Regions from separate parts of the Bradyrhizobium sp. CIR48 genome, predicted to be linked through region 1. Evidence: predicted binding sites of a transcription regulator. Region 1 holds the regulator's gene; each other region holds the start of a gene.
What was found. Region 1 encodes PhoB, which activates phosphate uptake and scavenging genes when phosphate is short. Its sites were predicted from a motif close to TGTCATNNANCTGTCAT; they were not measured.
Positions count from the first base shown of each region.

Region 2: a site for PhoB is predicted at 693-709, ahead of GGD66_RS34560 (DUF2794 domain-containing protein). Genes of this name have one in related genera too.
Region 3: a site for PhoB is predicted at 965-981, ahead of ugpB (sn-glycerol-3-phosphate ABC transporter substrate-binding protein UgpB). Genes of this name have one in related genera too.
Region 4: a site for PhoB is predicted at 1,250-1,266, ahead of GGD66_RS01470 (DUF47 domain-containing protein). Genes of this name have one in related genera too.

Region 1 covers NZ_JACIHG010000008.1:449,894-452,093, forward strand. The annotation lists gene GGD66_RS25995 (GcrA family cell cycle regulator) at 364-876, shown strand; gene phoB (phosphate regulon transcriptional regulator PhoB) at 1,105-1,812, opposite strand; gene phoU (phosphate signaling complex protein PhoU) at 1,836-2,200, opposite strand, start outside.
Region 2 covers NZ_JACIHG010000014.1:68,268-70,467, reverse strand. The annotation lists gene GGD66_RS34565 (thioredoxin family protein) at 1-161, shown strand, start outside; gene GGD66_RS34560 (DUF2794 domain-containing protein) at 773-1,141, shown strand; gene GGD66_RS34555 (GNAT family N-acetyltransferase) at 1,349-1,879, opposite strand; gene GGD66_RS34550 (Bax inhibitor-1/YccA family protein) at 2,100-2,200, opposite strand, start outside.
Region 3 covers NZ_JACIHG010000009.1:142,340-144,539, forward strand. The annotation lists gene ugpB (sn-glycerol-3-phosphate ABC transporter substrate-binding protein UgpB) at 1-912, opposite strand, end outside; gene GGD66_RS26805 (CaiB/BaiF CoA-transferase family protein) at 1,132-2,200, opposite strand, start outside.
Region 4 covers NZ_JACIHG010000001.1:300,875-303,074, forward strand. The annotation lists gene GGD66_RS01460 (branched-chain amino acid ABC transporter permease) at 1-182, shown strand, start outside; gene GGD66_RS01465 (branched-chain amino acid ABC transporter permease) at 184-1,152, shown strand; gene GGD66_RS01470 (DUF47 domain-containing protein) at 1,309-1,953, shown strand; gene GGD66_RS01475 (inorganic phosphate transporter) at 1,965-2,200, shown strand, end outside.

The DNA.
Region 1 (2,200 bases):
CGGCACGCGGGACTATCTTATGCTTGGCAAGACGGGTGTCAATGCCGCCCGGAAAGCCTCAGGAAACGCTGAATCCGTAGTCTTGCGGTGCCGATTTTGCGGGTTTTCACCACGGAACATGTGGAAGCGAGTCGGCGGACTCTTGCGCGGGAGTCACGCCATATTGTAGCGTTTGGATTGTCAGATACGACATCTCGTGCAGCGGTTCTGATCCCAAGAGTCCTCTTGTACCGGCGTAAACGTTCGGGCGTCAGTCACGCGCCCGGCGAGCCTTAAGGGATTCTGACGGCACGGGTTTTTGAAGGCTTAGGCAATCGCTGCGAGGCCCCAGGATGGCTGGCGCGTAGCGAGGGAAAGGGTGCAATGACGGTTTTGACCTGGTCCGACGATCGCGTCGAGCAGCTGAAAAAGCTCTGGGAGGCCGGACTTTCGGCCAGCCAGATCGCAGCTGAGCTCGGCAATGTGACCCGCAATGCCGTGATCGGCAAAGTGCACAGGCTCGGTCTGTCCGGCCGCGCCAAGAGCCCTTCATCGGCAGCGCCCCGGCCGCGCAAGGCGCGTCCCGCGCAGCACATGATGCGGGTGACCCGCCCCATCGCGCGCGGCAACACCGCGCTGGCGCAGGCCTTCGAGGTCGAGGTGGAGGCTGAACCCGTCACCTATGACAACGTGGTGCCGATGGGCCAGCGGCTGTCGCTGCTCGAGCTCAACGAGGCGACCTGCCACTGGCCGGTCGGCGATCCCTCGAGCCCGGATTTCTTCTTCTGCGGCGGCAAGGCACTGTCCGGCCTGCCCTACTGCGCCCAGCACTCGCGCGTGGCGTATCAGCCGGCGGCGGATCGCCGGCGCGCGCCGGCGAAGCCGGGTCCGCGCTGAGCGGATTTAGCTGATCGCAACGACGGCAGCCGTCGCACGATGACGGCTCAACCAACTCGGTGTCATCCCCGCGAACGCGGGGATCCATAACCACAAGGCGCAGTTGTCGCGCGAGATGGTCACTCCGAGTCTTCGCCAAACCACTGCCTGTGGTTATGGGTCCCTGCTTTCGCAGGGACGACACCGGAGAATGCGGCGGCAGCCCGCCAAAGCCAACGCCAGCAAACCTTACGTCTGCTCCGCCTTCGCGAAGCGGTCGTCGAGCGCGTAGCCAGCGCCGCGGACGGTACGGATCGGGTCCTGCTCGCGGCCGAGATTGAGCAGCTTGCGCAAGCGGCCGATATGGACGTCGACAGTGCGCTCATCGATGTAGATGTCGCGGCCCCAGACGCTGTCGAGCAGCTGCTCGCGCGAGAACACGCGGCCGGGATGCTCCAGGAAAAACTCCAGCAGGCGATATTCGGTCGGGCCGAGATCGATCGGCCGGCCCGAGCGCGCCACGCGGCGCTTGTCGCGGTCGAGCTCGATGTCGCCATAGGCCAGCACTGTCGCGAGCCGCTCAGGACTGGCGCGCCGCAGCAGGCCCTTCACGCGCGCCAAAAGCTCCGGCACCGAGAACGGCTTGACGATGTAGTCGTCGGCGCCGGTCGCAAGTCCCCGCACCCGCTCGCTCTCCTCGCCGCGCGCGGTGAGCATGATGATCGGCAGCTGCTTGGTGTCGGGCCGGGTGCGCAGGCGCCGGCACAGCTCGATGCCCGACAGGCCCGGCAGCATCCAGTCGAGCACGATCAAGTCCGGGATGTGCTCCTTGAGGCGGGTGTCGGCGTCGTCGCCGCGCATGACCGTCTCGACATCATAGCCGTCGCCTTCGAGGTTGTAGCGAAGCAGCTCGGTGAGAGCTTCCTCGTCCTCAACCACCATAATGCGTGCGCCCATCGGGTCGTCGCTCCTTCAAGTCTTCAGGTATTCGGGACCGTCGTGGCGAAGGTGGTCATGTCGCCCTTCGGCCGCTTGTCGGTGATCGCCTGGCCTTCGATCATGTAGAACACGGTCTCGGCGATGTTGGTGGCGTGGTCGCCGATCCGCTCGATGTTCTTGGCGCAGAACATCAGATGGATGCAGAACGAGATGTTGCGCGGATCCTCCATCATGTAGGTGAGGAGCTCGCGGAACAGCGAGGTGCAGATCGCGTCGACTTCCTCGTCGCCCTTCCACACCGCCATCGCCGCCGGCAGGTCATGCGCGGCATAGGCATCCAGCACCGACTTGACCTGCTGCTGCACGAGGTCGGTCATGTGCTCCAGGCCGCGGAACAGCTTCAGCG
Region 2 (2,200 bases), on a different contig from region 1:
TGCTCAAGGTCGGTGACTGGACCGGGCGTTCGGAAAGCTGGACGGTGCCCATCGAGAACCTCACGCGCGACGGCGTCGACGGCGCGGTGGTCTATGTCCAGGACGGCAGCCGCGACAAGCCCGGCACGATGCTGGGGGCGGCGTACACGTCGCTGCACTGATTTCAATTCTCTAGCGTCGTACTCACTGCCCCCCTCATGGTGAGGAGGGCGCTCTTGCGCGCGTCTACCGGACGATGCTTCGCATCGTCGTGAGAACCATGCAGGCCCCGCTGATCTAGCCGGGCCTTCAATCCTTCGAGACGCCGCGCAAGAGCGCGGCTCTCAGGATGAGGAGAGAGAATTTTTGCGCTGATGAGAGGAGAATTTCGCCGGGGCAGAAACATCCCGACACAAACAAAAAAGGACCAACTTGCGTTGGCCCTCCTTGTCGCGCGTACAGACCCGATCCTGTTCGACCCCGGGGGGCTGGGGGCTGAGGAATCCGGAACCGAAAGGACCGGGTCAACGCACCTGAGTCTTTTCGCAATGCAGGGCGGCAGTCGCTAGGCGGAAAAGCGGCGAGAGTATGATTCCTGCTAACGATCCCGTGACGGTTTGCCGCGAGGGAGTTCCACCATAGCGTGTGCCCCGATTCGTAACCGATTCGACCGGTTGAATCAGGAGCCCCTTGCGGCGGTGGCCGGTTGGCGCAATCATGCAGCTGTCATGATCCAGGTTCCGGGGACGGTCTTCGCGGATTCGGGTCATGCCGTGCGATGAGGAAGCGCTCCATGAGTCTGTCGGAGGATGCCGATCCGAGCGAGCAGCGCGCGGCGGCCCGCCCCGCCGCGGCGGCGACGCAACTGAGCCGGGTGACGTTCAACCGGCTCGAGCTGCATCGTATTCTCAATCTCTACGGCCGCATGGTCGCGGACGGCGAATGGCGCGATTATGCCATCGACTTCCTGAGGGATCGGGCCGTGTTCTCGGTCTATCGCCGTGCCTCGGAAGTGCCGATCTATCGCATCGAGAAGGATCCGCGGCTGGCGCGCAAGCAGGGCATGTACAGCGTGATCTCGGCGACGGGGCTGATCCTGCGCCGCGGCCACGAGCTGGAGCGCGTGCTGTTGGTGATCGATCGGAAGCTGGCGGTGGTGTAGCCACATAGACGGTGCCGTAGGATGGGCAAAGGCGCATTGCGCCGTGCCCACGTCCTTTCTCTATCGCCACGAATCGTGGGCACGCTTCGCTTTGCCCACCCTACGACAGCAGTGATGTGGCGAATTCTTCGTAGCCGGATGAGCGCAGCGACATCCGGGTTTTGTCTCGCGGTGGTCCCGGGTATCGCTTTGCCCACTCTACGAGATCTACTTTGTCGGCACCGTCTTCGCGCCCTCGCCGAGGTCGCGCTGCATCATCACCGTATCCAGCCAGCGGCCGAATTTCAGCCCGACATTGGGATGCGTGCCGATCATCTTGAAGCCGCCCTTGGTGTGCACGCCGATCGAGCCGGCATTGGCGGAATCGCCGATCACCGCGATCATCTGGCGGAAGCCGCGCGCCTCGCATTCGGCGACCAGCCGCTCCAGCAGCTTTGATCCGACACCGCGGCGGTGGAAGGAGGGATCGAGATAGATCGAGTTCTCGACCGTGAAGCGGTAGGCTGGGCGCGGGCGGTAGGCGCCGGCATAGGCATAGCCGGCCACGCGGCCGTCGAGGATAGCGACGAAATAGGGATAGCCGCCGTCGACCAGCGTGCGATAACGGCGCGTCATCTCCACGAGGTCGGGCGGCTCCAGCTCGAACGTCGCGGTGCCTTCGCGGACGGCCTGCTGGTAGATGGCGGTGATGGCGGGAAGGTCGGCCTCGGTTGTAGGCCTGATTTCAGGTGCGGACATGGGGCAAGATTAGAGCCTTCCCGCTTCCGCTGAAAGGGGCAACGGTGTTGCCCCACCCGTCATTGCGAACGCAGCGAAGCAATCCAGAAATGCATCCGCGGAGGGACTCCAGATTGCTTCGCTGCGCTCGCAACGACGGGGTTTGTGGATACCACCGCACCCCCAAACAAAAACCCCGGCCTTTCGGCCGGGGTTCGTATCCGTTCTCTCGTCGTTGCGCTTAGTCGCGCTGACCGAGGAGCTGCAGCAGCAGCGTGAACAGGTTGATGAAGTTCAGGTACAGCGACAGCGCGCCGGTGATGGCCGCACGCTCTGCGATGT
Region 3 (2,200 bases), on a different contig from region 1:
GATCGAGTTCTGCGGCGCACCCTTTGCCTCCGGATAATACGGCATCGGCACAGCGGTGAAGTTGAACTTGGCCTGGGCCTTGACGTTGCCGAAGAAGGCCGACGAGGTCAGGTAGATCGGGCATTCGCCCGAGGTGAAGCGGCCTTCGCCGGTGTTGGTGCGGCCGGCATAGTCGTAGACCTTGGTCTTCTGGAGCTCGACCAGGTTTTCGAGATGCTTGACCTGGAGCGGCCCGTTGAACTCGAGCTTGGTGTCGAAGCCGTCGAGGCCGTTGGCCTTGCTGGCGAGCGGCACGTTGTGCCAGGCGGAGAGCTGCTCGAGATTGACCCAGGTGACCCACGAGCCGGAGAAGCCGCAGGTGTCATGACCGGCAGCCTTCAGCTTCTTGGCTGCCTCGAACGTTTCGGGCCAGGTCTTCGGGATCGCGACATTGGCCTTCTTCAGCTCGTCGAGATTGACCCACATGACGGTGGACGACGAGTTGAAGGGGAACGACAGCATCTCGCCCTTCGAGGTCGAGTAGTAGCCGGTGATGGCGGGCAGGTAGATCTTGGGATCGAACTTCTCGCCGGCCTCGGCCATCAGCTTGTAGACGGGCTTCACGGCGCCGGTCGCAGCCATCATGGTGGCGGTGCCGACCTCGAACACCTGCATGATGTGCGGCGCGTTGCCGGCACGGAACGCCGCGATGCCCGCGTTCATGGTGTCGGCGTAATTGCCCTTGTAGGTCGGAACGACCTTGAAGTCGCTCTGCGACGCGTTGAAGTCGTTGGCGAGCTTGACGATGACGTCGTTGTTGGCGCCGGTCATCGCGTGCCACCACTGGATTTCCGTCACGGCCAGCGCCGGCGAGGCCGTCATGCCAACCGTGAGTGCAAATGCGGCAGCCGCCCCAAAGTGTCGAAGAGCCATCAAGTAAACCTCCCTTGGCCGTCAAAAGAAGCGCTTGCGCTAGCAGCGCCATATGACGTTCACATGACTGTGTAAGCGGCCGAAACGAAAGCGGCAAGCGCTGGAAAAGGGAAGCCGGCAAATAGGCGAAGACGGAGCGGGCAGCCTCCTCCGTTCGCGGTGCACTATCGTGCCCCGCGCCGCAGTGCGGCATCATTCGTTGGACGGAGGTGGTCGCCTCTAGCGCTTGCGCTCGGGACCGCAGACGGTGCCCTTCTCGACCATCGCGTCGATCTCGGCCTTGGAGTAGCCGAACTCGCCCAGCACCTCCTGGGAGTGCTGGCTGAATTTCGGCGGCAGCCGGCGCAGGCTCGGCTTGCTGCGGTCGAGCCGGATCGGCGATGCGACGCCCTTGTACCAGTCCTTCTCGAGAATATCGCCGCGGGCGATCGTGTGCGGGTTGGTCAACGCCTGGTCGATCTTCTGCACGGGCCCTGCGGGCAGGCCCGCGGCGAGCAGGCGATTGCACAGCGGCTCGGCCTCGTGCTGGCTGAACACGGCAGCAAGCTCGGCGCGCAGCGCCTCGCGGTTGGCGATGCGGTCCTTGTTGCGGGCGAAGCGCGAATCGGTGCCGAGCTCGGGCTTGCCGATCTCCTTGGCGAGCTTGCGGAAGGTGCCGTCATTGCCGACGCCGATAAAGATGTTGTCGGTCTTGGTCGGGAAGATCGCGTAAGGCACGAGGTTCGGATGCTCGTTGCCGGTGAGGCTCGGCGGCTTGCCATGCATGAAATAATTCGCGGTGTGCGGATGCATGATGGCAAGGCCGGTCTCGTACAGCGTCGTCTCCAGGAATTGGCCCTTGCCGGAACGCTGCCGCTCCGACAGCGCCATCAGGATGCCGATCGCGGCATAAAGTCCGGTGGTGATGTCGACCAAGGGCACGCCGATCCGCATCGGTCCGCTCTCGGGCGAGCCGGTCGCGGCGATCATGCCGGTCATGGCCTGGATGATGGCGTCATAGCCGGGATTGCCGCCGCGCGGGCCGTCGGCGCCGAAGCCGCAGATCCGGCAATGCACGAGGCGCGGAAATTTCTTGCTGAGCACGTCGTTGCCGATGCCCCATTTCTCCAGCGTGCCCGGCTTGAAATTCTCAATCAGGACGTCGGCTGTCTCAAGCATCTTGAGCAGCACGGCACGTCCGCCCTCGGAGGCGAGGTCGAGGCCGATCGAGCGCTTGTTGCGGTTGATGCCGACGAAATAGGCCGCGTCCTCCTCGTGGAAGGGAGGGCCCCATTCACGCACCTCGTCG
Region 4 (2,200 bases), on a different contig from region 1:
CGGTGGTCGTGATCGGCGGCATGGGTTCGATCATGGGCTCCATCATCACCGGCTTCGCGCTCGGCGTGATCGAGGGTCTGACCAAGTATTTCTATCCCGAGGCCTCCAACACCGTCGTGTTCGTGCTGATGGTGCTGGTGCTCTTGGTGAAGCCAACGGGATTGACGGGAAGGGCGGCCTGATATGACAACCCTGACGGACGACACGCTGCCGGTGACCCCTCGCGCGATGCGCGACGAGATGATCGCTTTCGTAGTGATGGCGCTGCTGCTGGCGTCGGTACCATTCACGGGCGTCTACCCGTTCTTCGTGATGCAGGCGCTGTGCTTTGCGCTGCTCGCCTGCGCCTTCAATCTGCTGGTCGGCTATGGCGGCCTGCTGTCGTTCGGCCACGCCATGTTCCTGGGGACCGCCGGCTATTGCTGCGCGCATGCGCTGAAAGTGTGGGCGTTGCCGCCTGAGCTCGGCATCCTCGTCGGCATCGCCGCGGCTTTCGTGCTCTCGATCATCACCGGCTACATCTCGATCCGCCGCCAGGGCATCTATTTCTCGATGATCACCCTGGCTCTGTCACAACTCCTGTACTTCATCTACCTCCAGGCCCCGTTCACCCACGGTGAGGACGGCATCCAGGGCATCCCGCAGGGACGCATGTTCGGCGTCTTCGACCTCTCCAAGCCGACGGTGCTCTATTACGTCGTGCTGGTCGGGTTTCTTGCCGGTTTCCTGTTGATCTACCGCATCATCAACTCGCCGTTCGGCGAGGTGCTGAAGTCGATCCGGGAGAACGAGCAGCGCGCGATTTCGCTCGGCTACCGCACCGACCAGTACAAGTTCCTGGCCTTCGTGCTGTCGGGAACGCTGGCCGGTTTTGCCGGTGCGCTGAAGGTCTTTGTGGCGCAGAACGCCTCGCTCACCGACGTCCATTGGTCGATGTCGGGCGAGGTCGTGCTGATGACGCTGGTTGGCGGCCTCGGAACCATCTTCGGCCCCGTGGTCGGTGCCTTCGCGATCATCGCCATGCAGCAATATCTCGCCGGCTTCGGCCAATGGGTGACGGTGATCCAGGGCTCGATCTTCGTGGTCTGCGTGCTCACCTTCCGCCGCGGCGTCATCGGCGAAATCGCGCATTACTTCCGGAGATCGCTCTAACTGGTTGATTTGAAATCGGTTTGCCGGCCGCTTGAAAGCGGTGGATGATCCGGCTCCGCGGGCGTGAGATCACACGCGCGCGGATCGAAAATGGTCTATGACAGTTTCATGACGGCCTGACAGGGCCGGGCCATTTCCAACCGGTAGCCTACCCCCATGATGCGATGGTTTCGTGCTTTCCTTCCCAAGGAAGAACGGTTCTTTGACCTGTTCGACCGGCATGCCCAGACGGTGATCCAGGGCTCCATCGCGCTCCAGGGCATGCTCAACGGGGGCGAGGAGACGCCGGTCTATTGCCAGCGCGTCAACCAGTTCGAGAATGATGCCGACAACATCACCCGAGAGGTGCTGACGGCGGTGCGCCGCACCTTCATCACCCCGTTCGACCGCGGCGACATCAAGAACCTGATCACGTCGATGGACGACGCCATCGACCAGATGCAGCAGACGGCCAAGGCGGTGATGCTGTTCGAGGTCCGCACCTTCGAGCCGCCCATGCGCGAGATCGGCGGGCTTCTGATCGAGTGCGCCAATCTGGTCGGCCGCGCGCTGCCGCTCATGCAGTCGATCGGCCCGAACGTCGCCATGCTGACCGCGATCACGGAGGAACTCGGCAAGCTCGAGGGCCGCGTCGACGATCTCCACGACATCGGTCTGAAGGAGCTGTTCCTCAAGCATCGCGACGGCAATGCAATGGACTTCATCGTGGGCGTCGAGATCTACGACCACCTCGAGAAGGTGGCGGATCGCTTCGACGACGTCGCGAACGAGATCAACAGCATCGTCATCGAGCAAGTTTAGGGCAGGCCGCTGTGGATGCCGCGTTGGGTCTTCCCGTCCTGGTCGGCTTGATCGCCGTCGCGCTGCTGTTCGATTTCCTGAACGGCCTGCACGACGCCGCCAATTCGATCGCGACCATCGTCTCGACCCGCGTGCTACGGCCGCAATTCGCGGTGTTCTGGGCCGCGTTCTTCAATTTCGTCGCCTTCATGGTGTTCGGCCTGCACGTCGCCCAGACCATCGGCACCGGCATCATCGATCCCTCGAT